DNA from 3 places in the Blautia sp. SC05B48 genome. Region 3 is predicted to be linked to each of the others. Evidence: riboswitches for the same ligand, from Rfam matches in the RefSeq annotation. Region 3 holds a riboswitch; each other region holds the start of a gene.
The links. A riboswitch is a leader RNA that binds a small molecule or an ion and turns the genes downstream of it on or off. The one in region 3 is predicted to bind cyclic di-GMP.
Positions count from the first base shown of each region.

Region 1 (5,375 bases), 1.1 Mb from region 3:
ATAATCAAAAACCACCTCACAGGAACTCTCAGCAAAGCTCTCTTCGATCGTTTTGCCAATTCTTTTATATCCGCCTTTACTGATCAGAACCAACGCTTTTTTTCCGCTCTTTGCAGCATAAGTTCCAAGATTCTTCATTTCTCCCGCGCCCTGTAAATATTTGGACGGGCTGATTAAAATTTTCGCCATTTTTATATTTCCTTTCTTTGTTTTCAGAAGTCAGCCTCCGCATCCGGCTTTTGTATTTATATTATAATTGCTGTATTTTTTTATTGCAAGGAGTATTTGAGGATTTATACAGCATCACCTGATCTGAAAAGCTGTTAAGCAATTTTCTTTTTCTCCCAGTCAATCTACTATCCTGCATATGTCAGAAAACATTGCAGTGCCACCCAAATTTGCATCGTTTTGGAATTTACAGCTTACGACTTCTATATAAGGAACATGGTATGTTTCAGGGGAATTAATTGATTTGATCAAAGTGCAGTGTTTTATGATATTTGGCATACTTCCTGAATATGCAATTTTCCATCTTTTACTGTATATTGGCGCTTGTAACTGCTATTTCTGGAATCATACGAAGTACTCACTGTAAATCCTTCATTCTGATTCAAAATTTTCTGTCTGTTTGCTCTGTTCCTAGTAATATACTTTGTGATCACATGAAAATCAGTTACAGCCAGCTTTCCAGAACATCATTCAGCTTATTCATATCCAGCGGTTTCGCGATATGTCCATTCATGCCTGTATTTTTGGCCAGCTGTACATCTTCTGCAAAAGCATTGGCAGTCATGGCAACAATAGGCAGTTTTCCCTTTTCACCCGGAAGGCTCCTGATTGCTGCAGTTGCCTCATAACCATTCATGACAGGCATTTGGATATCCATAAAAACAAGATCATACAATCCTTCCGGAGAAGCTTCCACTTTTTCAACTGCAATTTTCCCATTTTCTGCCGTTTCCACTTTTGCACCTGTCATCTGCAAAATTTCACCAGCAATTTCTCTGTTCAACTCATTATCCTCAACCAGCAGAATCCTTTTTCCCGTGTAGTCTGATTCTGACAGCTTCTCCAGATAATTTCTTGCTGTTTTTTCTTTTCTTCCTGAAGTAAACTGCCGCAGTGTTGCCGTCAGCCTGGAACGGAACAGCGGTTTTGCAATAAAAGCATCTACACCTGCAGCCTTTGCTTCTTCTTCAATTTCGCTGAATTCATAGGATGTCAGTACAATGATGGGGATCTCTTTTCCTATCCGTTTCCGGATCTGTCTGGCAGTTTCTATACCATCCATCTCCGGCATCTTCCAGTCTAAAATAACAGCAAAGTAATCATCTTTCAACTCATGCCGTGCATAACAGCGCTCAACCGCTTCCCTGCCAGAGAGAACCCATTCACCCATAATACCGATTTCCTTTAATGTTGCAACTGTACTTTCACAGCATGTCCTATCATCATCCACAACCAGGACCGGCAGATTCATCAGATCTCTGTCCTGTTCTTTTTCTTTTTCCTGAAGCTCCAGATAAATTGTTACTGTGATTTTAGTTCCCTTGTGCAAGGTACTGTCCACTTTAATAGTGCCATTCATCAGGTTCACAATATTTCTGCTGATTGCCATTCCCAGACCAGTTCCCTGGACTCTGGTTGTCCGGTGGTCATCCGCGCGGCTGAACGGCTCAAACATGATTTTCTGGAATTCCGGTGACATACCGATCCCATTATCCTCAATCGTAAATTCATAGCATCCAAGTTCTGAAAATCCATTTGGCTTTTCCTCTATGGAAAAAATAATATTCCCGCCATCCGGTGTATACTTGATCGCATTACTCATCAGATTCACAAATACCTGCTGAATCCTCAAGCTGTCACCACAGACAGCCTCATGTTCAATATGATTGATGTGTATATCAAAATTATGTTTATGTTCATCAAGCACCGGTTTCGTAAGTGTAATAAGATTATCTACCAGCTCTGACAGATTGAAATCTTCCTGTGCCAGTGTCATTTTTCCACTTTCAATGCGTGCCATATCCAATACTTCATTGATCAGCCCCAGCAGATGGCGGCTTGATTCTGTGATCTTGCCGAGGCATTCAATGACTCTGTCCTGGCTCTCAACATTTGCTCCTGCGATTGCTGTCAGACCCACAATCGCATTCATTGGTGTCCGGATATCATGGGACATATTGGAAAGGAATTCTGTTTTCGCACGATTTGCATTTTCTGCGGACCGGTAAGCCTCTTTCAGTGCCTGACGGGATTCAATCTCTGCTTTCTTCTCCTGTGTCACATCCATGGATGCCAGCAATACCTTTTCCAGCTTTCCATTCTTCCATTCCAAGGGAATATAAGAAGCGATTTTATAAGTCTTTTCATCCAGGCTGCAATACTCAAACTTATAAATATCATTTTCACTTTTCAGTTTTTTCCGAATATTATCCGGGGCTATCAGGATATCTATAGCTTCCAATGGTTCCAGTGTCTTATATTTTTCAAGAACCTGCATCTGAAAATCATGATAAAATCCCAGAGGTTTATATATCATCTGTCCATTCAGATTGTAGAATTCATATCTGTCATTTTCCAGATCACAGACAACAAAGCGGTCAACCAGACGCACTATGCTCTGGATCAGCTGCTCCATGGAAGCATTATCTGCTGCCATCTGCAGATGCCGTGCGCTCTCTACCTTTGTCTCTGTGATATCACGCAGAAAGATCATGGCATATTCTGAATCCTCTATTTCGCCACGTATGACCACATTGCGGACCCATCGTTCTTCTCCATTCAGAGTGATACGGCACTCTAAAGCCAATTCGGTTTCCAGCCCCTTCAGCCTTTCTGCAATATAACCACGGTCGTAAAAAGAGGATACCGCCTTCTTATCTGTCTCCACAACATAGGAATCCACAAAATGCCGGATCAATTCATCCCACGTATGACTCTGTTCAAAGACGGTCATCAGGGACGGTTCAACCTTAAAGGTATCAAAAGTATTCGCTTCCAGATTCACATAATACTCGCACAAATCTGCTTTCGTAAAAGCCCGGTGGAAAGCAGCAGATTTTTGTGCCTGCATGATTTCTTTTTTCTCCCCATCAATGTTAATAAAAATCCCGGCAATCCTGCTGGCAGAACCATCCAGACGGCGTATTACTTCTGCCGATGCCCGAAACCACTGGTATTGATTATCCTTCATTCTCATACGATACTCTACCTGGTATTTTATCTGGTTCGTCTTATCCTTAATTGCCGCCTGAAGCTGCACCATTACTCTTTCTTTATCCTGTGGATGCAGAAGATCTGACCAGGATTCCAGTTTATTCGGAAAGTCCAGGGTGTCATGATAGCCAAGCATTTTTCGAAATTCATGACTCCAGTTTGCATTCACAATCTCACTGTTTTCGTCACAGTCAAAATACCAGAAGCCGGAACAGATAGCCTCATTGAGCAGTGCCAAATTTATATGATCCCAGTTGACCTGTACGGACATAACCCAGATCTGTCTGCCCGCCTCATCTGTCGCATCCTCTTTACAAAGCCGTACATTATTCACTGTACCGTCTGCTGCAAGGATCTGTGCTTCCCCTGTTCCGTGAAGCTGCAAAAAACGGTCTCGCTCCAGTATATCTTCCTCGTCATAAAAGAAGTTTCTCAATGAGCCTTTTGTCTGTTCCATGAAAGTATCGAATGTATATCCTGTACTATGCAACAGCAGATTATCCACAGACAAAATAGACAGGTTTTGGTCATAAGATCCTGTCATTATACCTACCCCGCCATTATTTTCCAGTGTTTTCTGTACGGCCTGTGACATGGCCTGTGTCTGCCCCGTTACAGTCTCACCTAAGGAATATATTTTGTCTTCATAATTTTTCATTTTATAAAAGTCCTCTCTCCGTCTTATGCCTTCTTCATCCTGCTTTTATCTGTATACAGAAAACCTGTCCCTGCTAGTTTTGTTACCCATTTTTGCATACAAAAAGGACATCTGCCAAAATCTGCCAGTGTCCCTACTATATTCTTTAAAATCACACATCTATATAGTATAAAAGGTATCGGAATCTCTCCTGTTCAAACATCTTTTCCATATATTATGATGATATGGAAACAGTGGCAACCGGCTGACATGGTCAAACTTTCTGACTTTAGTCCCTTCTGGCTTTGCGGCCCTGCCTTTCAACAGGTTTGCCTTTAAAATAATTTTCATTTTTTCCAAAAATAAAATACCATGTGGTTTTTCTTACGTCAATAATATTTTGGTGGAAAATTTACATATATTTTAACCGAATCAAGTAACTCCCCTGTGGAGGTTGCGAAAAGCAATAAGCAGTGGGTGAGGACCTGCTTGTATCAGGAAGAGTTCAAGCTCAATGTCATCAACTGAATATCTTTATCCGATAATGACTTACTATTTCATTTGACATGAGCGCACAACCTTCATTGAAGTCCCAAAATGAATGATTTGCATATCTATGTATTAAAACTTTGCTATCGCAGAACTTAATTCTACTATGATGACAATTAAAAATTGTATAATTTATTCTTCTCTACAACAAATAAATCTGATTGCTTTAATCCAAGCGCGCAAAAGCAGGAGGATGCACATATTTTCTGATCTGTCCTAACAGACCCGTCAGAAATTCCTGTGCCTGACCTCTTTTTTTGTGCGCTTTTTTCGCCTCTTCTATCCGAGATCCGGCACTGCCATGTGCATCCCCCTTTCGGCAATCGTCACGAAAGGAGTCCCCTATGGCAAAAAAATCCCAGGAAACAGCCGACGAAAAGAAATATTTTGTACTCTTTGAAACAGATGAAGAAGGCATCCGCCAATTTCAGTCCTGTTCTGATCAGGACAGATCCGCGCCATGCTCTCTAAGATGTGCATAGAAGGCAAAATGGTTCCCGCCCTCAAACTGGAAGTCAATAAAAAGCCTATGATGTTTTCAAACGAGAACAATGGATGCAGGAGCATCATTACAGAATAGAAAACCGCTGTATCGTCAGCGGTCAAAACGGAAAAGCAAGATTCTGCCTCATCAGAATCCCCAACCCCTCATACACTCCGGACAACGGGCAGCCCAAAACCTTATCTAACAGCTGTACTGCCTGTCCGTACAACAATAAGTTCAATCTTCTGAAAGGAAAAACCTGCTTTTCAACATTATCCGTCACGGATAATGACGGAAACACCGATTCCTACGAGCCAGTGTCCACCCGTGACATCAACTATACTGACCACTACCAGGAACTACTCACCGGATGGATCAGCTACATTCAAAAGAACTATCCCAAGTATAACAGATATATAGAATTAATTAAACTCCTAGGACAAGAATTTACCCTAAAAGAAGCCTCTGCAATCCTGCATAAGC
Region 1 covers NZ_CP040518.1:2,667,249-2,672,623, reverse strand. Annotated here, with positions in the region: gene EYS05_RS12340 (glycerol dehydrogenase) at 1-189, opposite strand, end outside; gene EYS05_RS12335 (hybrid sensor histidine kinase/response regulator) at 674-3,880, opposite strand; cyclic di-GMP riboswitch class I at 4,113-4,203, opposite strand; gene EYS05_RS12330 (hypothetical protein) at 4,964-5,375, shown strand, end outside.
Region 1: another riboswitch for cyclic di-GMP. It lies ahead of EYS05_RS12335 (hybrid sensor histidine kinase/response regulator); the one in region 3 lies ahead of EYS05_RS00190 (response regulator).

Region 2 (5,375 bases), 390 kb from region 3:
TATAACGTGGAAATCCGCAGGCTGGTTCCCGAAAAAACTTCCGGAACGCACTTTCCAGATGCAGCTGCGCATTCGCCAGGGCAAGGGAATCCACCTCTTTCAGCCATGGATATTCCTTTTTATATCCGGCCGGTGTGTTCCGGAGCATCTTTTTTTCTTTCTGGTAATAGCTGATCTTGTCCGCGAGCATCTGGTTATAGATAAAGCGGCTGCAGCCGATTGTTTTCTCTATCTGAACTCTCTGCTCTTTATTTGGATAGATCCTTATTTTTACGGCGCGGTTCATTCTTCTCACCTTCTGTATTTTATAACCATCACCAGGTGATAGTATAGTAGAAATACTGAATGGGAATTATTGTCTAATTCCATTATATTTATCATTCATTTTCTTTTATCGACTGATATGTATTTATGAACTAATTGTTCTTTTTTAGTATACTACATCAGGGGGTGGAGAACAAGTGTTTCTTTTGTACTATAGGGATTTTTTGAGCAGATATGCCCAGATGTGCAATTCATCTCACCACCTGAAGAGGTGGGAGAATTCTTGCTACATTTGTTAAAAATGCAGAATGAAATGAAATTGACAGATGAAAGTTGGAACAGTTATCAGCAAGGAAAAGGTAATGAAGAGTATCAGAAGTATATGGAAGATCTGACAGAAGAGCGGGAGGAAGTTTTAAGGATATGGAACAATCTGAATACAAATGAGCAGGAAACAGTAATGTCAATGCTTCATGGATTTCGAAAGTAGGAGAACAGTTCGAGTATATGTATCGGCTGTTCTTTTTTGTTTTTCGGGTGCTAAAACGGTAAATTTTTCTTGTGTATAATTGAACGTTAAAGTATAATAAAATCAATTTTGGGCATAAGATTAAAGCTATAATAAGGAAATCGGCAAACCAGATGAAAGTCTGGGACGCAAAGCTACAGGGCCTGTAAAATGGCAGCCAGTTGCATGAAATGGGGTGCACTGTCTGTCTGACAGTGCTTTTTTAACGATGTTATTTCATAGACGTAACAATAATGATTTTATCAGGAAAGAATAAGGAAAATAAAAGTATGAAAAAGGTAAAAAGTTGTCTGACAGCAGTGGTGTCAGGTGTACTTGTAGCAACTGCTGTCTTGTCTGGATGTGGACAGTCAAAGAAAGAAGTATCTAAAAATGATGATCATCTTACCGTTTATCTGTGGGAAAATCGTTTGATGAAAAATATTGCACCCTATATCCATGAACAGTTCCCAGATCAGGATATTGAATTTATTATTGGGAACAATGATACCGATTTATACAGTTATTTTAAAGAACATGATGAATTACCGGATATCATAACAGTACGGCGATTTTCTGGAACAGATGCACAGGACTTACAGCCTTATCTTATGGATTTTGCTTCTTATGATGTTGTTTCCAAGTATTATTCCTATGCGGTGCAATATTATAAGAATGCGGAGGATGAAATCCAGTGGCTGCCAATCTGTGGTATTCCGCAGACGATCATTGCCAACAAAACACTGTTTGATCAGTATGGCGTAAATATTCCAGAAAATTATGAGGAATATGTACAGGCCTGTCAGCAGTTTTATGATAATGGCATAAAACCGTATTCCATGGATCTTGGTGAAGACTGGTCTAATAATGAAATCATCCAGGCAGCGGCAATCGGTGAGTTTACAAGCCTGGATGGTATTGAATGGCGAAACGGTGCAGAGACTGCAGCGGATGAAGTAAAGTTTGATGATACATTATGGAAACGTATTTTTTCAGAAACCAGTCAGTTTCTTAAGGACTCGCACTTTGGTAAAGAAGATATCAATATTGACGTCGATACAGGAATCCAGATGTTTGTCGAGGGAAAATCAGCAATGTTTCATGGACATCCGACGGTTATGCAGCAGCTGCAGAAACAGATGGATGCGGATCTGATCCGTATTCCTTACTTTTCACAGACATCGGATGAATCCTATGTGTACATGACTCCGTCCTTAAACATTGCATTTAACAAAAACCTGGAAAAAGACCGGGAGAAACTGGATACTGCACTGGATGTGCTGGATTGTATGATTTCAGAAGAGGGGCAAAAGCTGATTGCGGATGGAAGCGGTGTTATTTCATTGAATACAGATGTTCCAACCATGATGCAGGATGTGCCTGGACTGGAAGAGGAAATTAATAATAATGCTGTTTATATCCGGTATTCCGCTCAAAAATCATTTGATGCAAGTCTTGAGGCTGTTCACGGATTACTGTCAGGGGAAATGGATGAAACACAGGCTTATGATACTTTTTGTAGTGCAATGAATCGTAAAGATCCAGAAGAAAAAGCAACGGTGAATTTTGAAAATGAATATTCCATTTCACTGAACGATAGAAATGGCCGTGATGCAGCATCTTCCATTTTAACTACGATTAGAGAAGAAAATGATGCACAGCTGGCTCTGGCACCATATTATTATTTCACGTCTTCTATGTACAAAGGAGAATGCACCAGTAGACGGGTTGGCATGATGACAGCGAAGAGTTCAGATACAGCATTATATGTTGCGAAAATTAATGGTAAACAGGTTTGTGAACTCGTGGAAAATTATCTCGCCGATGCTGATGAGAATTTTTATGTAACCAATAAATACGAATTACCAATTGCATCCGGTATGAAAATTATCGTCAATCAAGAGGAAAGTGGATTTTCATTAAAGGACTTGACAGTTAATGATAAGAAAATAGACAAAGAAAAGGAATACTCGATTCTTCTTACAGACACCACAATGTCTGTTTTGAAAAAAATAAATCCGAAATGTGAGATTGAGCAGCTTAAAGATACAACATTATCAAGTGCATGGATCGAAGCAATGTCAAAAGGACAGCAGCCGTCAGCACCGGAAGATTATATAGAGGTTGAACAGTAAAAGTGGAGATAGAACAAACGGTAAATAAAGGAAAAAAAATAACAAGGCTGTTGCTTATACTACTTATTATTCTTTTAAGCTTAGGTTGTATCAAGTATCTGATAAGTAAGTCTAGCAAGTATATCAGCGAAAATGGAAAAAGCAGTATGGGAGCTGTTGTTGAACAGATACAGCAGACCTATGATCTTCAAGTGAGTGGGTACTACAGCCAGCTGCAGTTGGTTGAGGAATTTTTACTTCATGAGAGGGAGCTGTCTCTTGAAACGGATGTGAACAAAAGTTTCTTTGAAGCATGGGAAAAAGAATCGGAAAGTACACTTATATTCCTTCAGGAAAATGGTCAGGCAATATCAGCAGGTGGAACAAAAATGCGGATTGATATGCCAAGTAAACTTCTGCTGGACTTAAAGAATGGATACAATATTGGAAAACTGGTGCGTCTTGATTATGATCAGAAGAAAAAAGACGGTTATCTGGTTGCGATTCCATGTCAGGAATATACGATCGATGGGGAAACTTATACGGCAATTGGAACCGTGTATGATCATTCGAAACTGGATTCCATGTTAAAACTGAAAGGTTATGATGGGAAAGCATATTTGTTCATGCTGGATAATGACGGAAATATTACGTATACGAACCAGAGTGGTGATAAATACCTGCGTAATTATTCTTTGTTAAAACATTTAAAAGGAGAACAGGCTATTACAGAAGAAGAGGCTGATTTGCTCAAAAAGAAGTTTGATAACAGGGAATCCGGAGTTGCACTTTTGGGGAAACAGAACCCCTATTATCTGGGGTATTGCCCGATAGAAAGCAACAACACCATTTTGGTATGCATTGTGGCAAGGGGAGTTGTTGACAATGTGCTGAGGGATTACCAGAAAACGGTGTTGTTTACAACAATACTCATGGCAGGTTCTATACTTTTACTTTTTGCCGGATTATTCTACAGTATTTCCAGACTTAGTCTTGCAGATCAAAAAGCAGAATATGAAAAAAGAAATAATGAACTTCATTTACAAACAATGAAGGAAATGGAAGTAGTCAATCAAAAACTGAAAAAGGCAAAGAACGTTGCAACAGAGGCTTTACAGACAGCTGAAAATGCAAATAAGGCGAAAACGGATTTCCTGTCTAATATGTCACATGATATTCGCACACCTATGAATGCGATCATTGGTATTACATCTTTGATCAGACATGATGCAGGTAATAAAGCAAAAGTTATAGAGTATGCAGATAAAATAGATATTTCATCACAGCATCTGTTAGGAATTATCAATGACGTTCTGGATATGAGCAAGATTGAGGCAGGAAAAACGGTTTTTAAGTACTCTGATTTTTCAATTTTGGAATTTATGCAGGAACTTGACACTATATTTCATTCTCAAATATATGAAAAGCAGCAGACTTTTACAGTCATAAAAGAAAATATTCACCATGAGTGGGTGAATGGGGATCAGGTTCATTTGATGCAGATTTTCAGTAATCTGCTGTCTAATGCCATAAAATATACGCAGGAGGGTGGAAAAATTCAGCTTCTGGTAGAAGAATGTGAGACAAAGTCATCTGTCTATGCAAAGTACCGCTTTTTAGTCTGTGACAATGGTATGGGAATGTCGGCAGATTTCAAGGATACAATTTTTGATGCGTTTACCCGTGCGGAAAGTTCCCTTACAAACAAAATACAGGGAACCGGACTTGGAATGGCTATTACTAAGAACCTGGTTGAGGCAATGGGAGGTACCATCGATGTGGACAGTGAACTGGGACAGGGAAGCTGTTTTGAGATTCTCATGGATCTGAAAATTGCAGAGGATAGAACGGCCGCTCTGGCAGCACAAGAAGAAACAGATGAGCAGGATGGAAATATCCTTCAGGGAATGAGATTTCTGTGTGCAGAGGATAATGAGCTGAACGCAGAGATCCTGACAGAACTGTTAAAGATTGAAGGTGCGGAATGTACTATCTGTGAAAATGGCGAAGAGATTTTGAAAGCATTTGAACAGTCTACTCCAGGGGATTATGACATGATCTTGATGGATGTGCAGATGCCTGTTATGAATGGTTATGAGGCAACGAAAGCAATCCGCAGAAGTTCCCATAAACTGGCAAAGACGATTCCTATCATTGCCATGACTGCCAATGCATTTTCAGAGGACATTCAGCATTCTCTGGCAGCCGGTATGAATGCGCATGTTTCAAAACCGGTTGAGATGAAGGTGCTGGAAAAGACGATCAGAAGCATAAAATCTGGTGGGGGGGGTACCGAACCGCAGGTTATGGAACAGTGACAAATGGATTTGATGCGGCAGTGCAATTTTATTAAACCAGGAGGTTGACAAGGAGATGTATAGAGAAATATATTTGACAGACAGACAGACAGACAGACAGGAGATTTAATATGATTTCGAGAGCAAAGAAATATGTGGCAGTGTTCCTGGTTTTTGTATGCGTGTGTATGA
Region 2 covers NZ_CP040518.1:422,200-427,574, reverse strand. Annotated here, with positions in the region: gene EYS05_RS01870 (RNA-guided endonuclease TnpB family protein) at 1-286, opposite strand, end outside; partial or broken gene EYS05_RS01865 (IS200/IS605 family transposase) at 295-369, opposite strand; gene EYS05_RS01860 (hypothetical protein) at 578-754, shown strand; cyclic di-GMP riboswitch class I at 887-962, shown strand; gene EYS05_RS01855 (ABC transporter substrate-binding protein) at 1,063-2,907, shown strand; gene EYS05_RS01850 (ATP-binding protein) at 3,054-5,204, shown strand; gene EYS05_RS01845 (transporter substrate-binding domain-containing protein) at 5,315-5,375, shown strand, end outside.
Region 2: another riboswitch for cyclic di-GMP. It lies ahead of EYS05_RS01855 (ABC transporter substrate-binding protein); the one in region 3 lies ahead of EYS05_RS00190 (response regulator).

Region 3 (5,375 bases):
ATAAGACTGGAGAAACGGATACGGACCAGCATGATATCGCCATTGTATATGGAAAAAAGACTACATATATCCTCTGTGTGATGTCAGAAGACTGTAAACCTGGGGACGCAGTTTCGCATATCCGGGATATTTCCGGTATTGTTTATAATTATCTGAATATGGACCTTGACCAGGGGTGATCTGTGAGTTAGAATAAAAAACAGCTGAGCAAGATCCTGATGGATATTTCCGACAGAGAAGTATCCGAAATGTTCGTGAAAGGAGAATTCTATTATGAAGACAGTACATACAGACAAAGCACCTGCAGCAATCGGACCATACTCCCAGGCTATTATCCATGGAGATACGCTTTACACATCCGGTCAGATCCCGGTGGATCCGGCAACCGGAGAGGTAGTTGGAACAACCATCGAGGAGCAGGCTGACCGTGTTATGAAGAATCTCGGAGCAGTTCTGGAAGCTGCCGGTTCCAGCTATGAGAATGCAGTCAAGACAGTATGCTTCCTTGCAGATATGAACGATTTTGCGGCATTTAATGAAGTATATGCCAAATATTTCGTAAATAAACCTGCACGTTCCTGTGTTGCAGTCAAGACACTGCCAAAGAACGTTCTCTGCGAGGTAGAAGTGATCGCAGCAATCTGATGATTTGATAAAAAATCCCTGTTGTCTGATTTCAGTCAGACAGCGGGGATTTTTTTCGTGGGGATAAAGTATTTTTCTCTGTTCTGGAGTGCACTCCTTTTTTGTTTTCAGGTGTTGAAACGGTAATATTTTTCTTGTGTACAGTAGAGCGCTATAGTATAATAAGACCAGTTTTTTGGTATACGTGTAAAAGCTATAATAAGGATGATCGGCAAACCAGATGAAAATCTGGGACGCAAAGCTACAGGGCCTGTAAAATGGCAGCCAGTTGCATGAAATGACGTGCACTGTCTGTGAGACGGTGCTTTTTTATGGTGTTATTCGGTTATGAACAAGCAGCGAAGCGGATTGCGAATATCCGCTGTGATCGAAAGTCATTCTTATGGACATTATGATGCCGGTAATGAATGGTTATGAAGTTGCAAAGACAATACCGATCATTGCAATGACAGCAAATGCATTCACGGAGGACAGAATAAGAGCAAAAAAAGCAGGGATGGATGAACATATTGTTAAGCCTGTTGATCTGGGATTACTGATAAAAGTAATTCATAAATTGGTGGAATGTAATTGATGTAGCAATGATAAATAAGCAGTGAAACATAATAGGAGGACAAAATTATGACAATACAGGAATGCTATGAAGCTATCGGAGGAAATTATGAAGATGTTTTAGGACGCCTTCGAAGCGAAGCACTGATTCGGAAATTTACATTAAAGTTCCTTGAGGATCAGAGTTACCCGCAGTTAAAACTGGCATTGAAGAATAGAAATTATGAAGATGCTTTCCGCAGTGCACACACATTGAAAGGGGTTTGTCAGAATCTTTCTTTTGACCGTCTGTATGAGGTTAGTAATGAGTTAACAGAACTTTTGAGAGATAGAACCGGAGCGCAGCCGGGGATATCGGAGGCAATGGAAAAAGTAACAGAAGTATATGAAATGATGATTGAAGAAATAAAGAAGGGACTGTCGAATTAAGTGATGCGACACGACTTTCTGTTTATGACCGGGTGTCCGGAATATCATAAAACCCACATGGATAAAGGAAATAAAAAATATGGATAAAAGACAAAAGATCCTGATCGTAGACGATTCAGAATTTAACAGGGATATGTTGAAGGAGATTCTCAGAGAAACTTATAATTACCTGGAAGCTGAAAATGGAAATCAGGCAATTCAGATTATGGGAGAAAATCCGGGAATCGATCTGATGCTTTTAGATATCAATATGCCACAGATGAATGGTTTTGAAGTTCTGAAATGGATGAACCAAAGTCGGTGTATAGATGAAACTCCGGTAATCATGATATCTTCTGAAGATGCTGTTGATACGATGCGTAAGGCATATGAGCTGGGAATCACGGATTATATCACACGACCGTTTGATTCTGTGATTGTAAAGAAAAGAGTTCAGAATACCCTTGGACTCTATATGAAGCAAAAGCATCTGATCAATGTGGTTTATGATCAGGTTTACGAAAAAGAAGAAAATAATAATATTATGATCCGGATTCTGAGTAATGTATTGGGATCACGTAACAGTGAGAGCAGAGAACACATCCTGCATATTAAAACAGCAACGGAAATGATGCTGAGACAACTGGTAAAAATAACAGATGCTTATCCTATGACAGAGGCAGATATTTCTTTGATCACAACAGCATCTTCTCTTCATGATATTGGTAAGATCCGTATTTCGGAAGAAATTCTGAACAAACCCGGCAGACTTACCGATGAAGAATTCAAGATTATGAAAACTCATAGTGAGCTTGGTGCAGATATGATCCGGGATATGCATTTCCCAAAAGACAATTCATTGGTACGTGCTTCATGGGAAATCTGCAGATGGCATCATGAAAGATGGGATGGAAAAGGCTATCCGGATGGCCTGAAAGGAGAAGAAATACCAATCTCCGCACAGGTGGTGTCGATTGTCGATGTTTATGACGCACTTACAAGTGAAAGATGTTATAAGAAAGCATTTGATCATGACACAGCGATTCAAATGATCCTGGATGGGCAATGTGGACAATTTAACCCCATCCTCCTTATGTGTCTGAAAGAACTGAGTCTTCAGCTTTCAAAAATGATTGATAAAGAGATGGATGATACTAGCTATTACCATGAAGTACAGAGACTTTCAAATGAGATACTCAGCGACAGATCTTTACCGAATCATAATTATTCACAGAATGTTGTCAGGGTCATGAAGGAAAAACTCGATTTCTTCAAATCGAACAGTGGCATGAATTCAATTGAGTACAATACAATTTCAGGTCAGCTGACTATATTAAACGGAAAGCAGCAGATATTATGTCAGAGAAATAATCCGAATTTCAATCTGTTCAAAGAATTCGGAGTAAATGAAGAAGATGTTCATCATATTCAGGCTTTATTACATCAGACATCTGTACAAAATAAAGAAATCTCTGTGCAGATAAAAGCAACGGTGGAGAATGTCCGCCAAATGTATAAACTGAAGTTGCATACATTGTGGTCGCCTTTAAAGAAGGATGGATACATCGGGGTCGTTGGATATTTTAATATTGTAAAATAGAAAAATGCAAAGGAGGCTCAGAAGGAGGATCCCAATGAAAAAGAAAAAATGGAACAAAGTTTTGCCGGTGTTCCTGGTGATGGTGGCAGTTATATCACTTTTGTCAGGCTGTGGCGGGAAGAGCGCGGAAAAAGAAGATGCAGATACGATCACGGTGTATTTGTGGAGCACAAACCTGTATGAAAAATATGCACCATACATCCAGGAACAGCTCCCGGATATCAATGTTGAATTTGTAGTAGGGAATAATGATCTGGATTTCTACAAGTTCCTTAAGGAAAATGATGGATTGCCGGATATTATAACCTGCTGTCGTTTTTCACTGCATGATGCAAATCCTCTGAAAGACAGTTTGATGGATCTTTCCACAACAAATGCGGCAGGGGCTGTCTATGATACATACCTCAGCAATTTTATGAATGAGGATGGAAGCGTAAACTGGCTTCCCGTGTGTGCGGATGCACATGGTTTTGTAGTGAACAAAGACCTTTTTGAAAAATATGATATCCCTCTTCCGACAGATTACGAAAGCTTTGTCTCTGCCTGCCAGGAATTTGACAAAGTGGGGATTTGCGGGTTTACGGCAGATTATTATTATGATTATACCTGTATGGAGATGTTGCAGGGGCTGTCTGCATCAGAGTTGTCTTCTGTGGCCGGACGTAAGTGGCGTACTACCTACAGTGGCCCGGATAATACAGAGAGAGAAGGTCTGGACAGTTCCGTCTGGCCGGGGGCTTTTGAACGTATGAAACAGTTCATCCAGGATACAGGGCTTAGCCAGGATGATCTGAACATGACTTATGATGATATAGTTGAGATGTATCAAAGTAACAGACTTGCCATGTACTTTGGCAGCTCTGCCAGTGTAAAAATGTTTCAGGATCAGGGTATTAACACAACGTTTCTTCCATTCTTTCAGGAAAACGGTGAAAAGTGGATTATGACTACACCATATTTCCAGGTGGCTTTAAACCGCAATCTGACACAGGATGAGACACGTCGAAAGAAAGCAATGAAGGTACTGAACACAATGCTTTCGGAGGATGCGCAGAACCGGATCATTAGTGATGGACAGGATCTGTTAAGCTACAGTCAGGATGTGGATATCCATCTTACGGAATATATGAAAGATGTGAAACCTGTGATAGAGGAAAACCACATGTATATCCGTATTGCGTCAAATGACTTTTTCTCTGTTTCCAAGGATGTGGTTTCTAAGATGATCTCAGGAGAATATGATGCAGAGCAGGCTTATCAGTCATTTAATTCCCAGCTTCTTGAAAAAAAATCCACTTCTGAGAATATTGTGCTGGATTCAAAGAAAACTTATTCCAATCGCTTCCATACCGGTGGAGGCAATGAAGCCTATTCTGTTATGGCTAACACCCTGCGCGGCATCTATGGGACGGATGTACTGATCGCAACCGGAAACAGCTTTACCGGAAATGTGCTGAAAGCCGGTTATACAGAAAAAATGGCAGGTGATATGATCATGCCAAATGGTCTGGCAGCTTACAGCAGCAAGATGAGCGGTGCTGAACTGAAAGAGATAGTTAAAAACTTTGTAGAAGGCTATGAGGGAGGCTTTAATCCGTTTAACCGTGGCTCTCTGCCGGTGGTCAGTGGTATTTCTGTGGAAATCAAGGAAACAGAAGATGGTTACTCATTGAGCAAAGTTACAACGGGCGGAAAACAAATTCAGGATGAGGATACTTTCACGGTAACCTGTCTTGCGACACCAAAATACATGGAGGCTTATCCGGCAGATGAGAATATTGTGTTTGATGGAGGAGATACCACTGTGAAAGATACCTGGACAGGATATGTTTCAGATCGTGATGCCATTCTTGCAGAACCTGAAGATTATATGACTCTGAGGTGAGAAGAATGGATATTAAGAATCATAATACAGATAGAAAGAAGCCTGTCAGGAGAAAACAATTAAAGGCAGCTGTCTTTATAGCTGTTTTGGTGGGAATTGCTTTGATGGTTTTCCAATATTTTGGATTTGTGTCGAAAACTATTTATGAGGAAAGTGTATCTCATCTGACGGAGGTTTTTCATCAGTCTGATAATATGCTGAGAGAACTGACAGATAAGAACCTGACCTATCTTCATATGTGGGGTGAGAATCTGCAGAATACCGCCAGTGAAGAAGAAATTCGTG
Region 3 covers NZ_CP040518.1:34,452-39,826, reverse strand. Annotated here, with positions in the region: gene EYS05_RS00200 (serine hydrolase) at 1-179, shown strand, start outside; gene EYS05_RS00195 (RidA family protein) at 274-645, shown strand; cyclic di-GMP riboswitch class I at 846-921, shown strand; partial or broken gene EYS05_RS00190 (response regulator) at 1,019-1,219, shown strand; gene EYS05_RS00185 (Hpt domain-containing protein) at 1,267-1,626, shown strand; gene EYS05_RS00180 (response regulator) at 1,706-3,205, shown strand; gene EYS05_RS00175 (ABC transporter substrate-binding protein) at 3,240-5,090, shown strand; gene EYS05_RS00170 (response regulator) at 5,096-5,375, shown strand, end outside.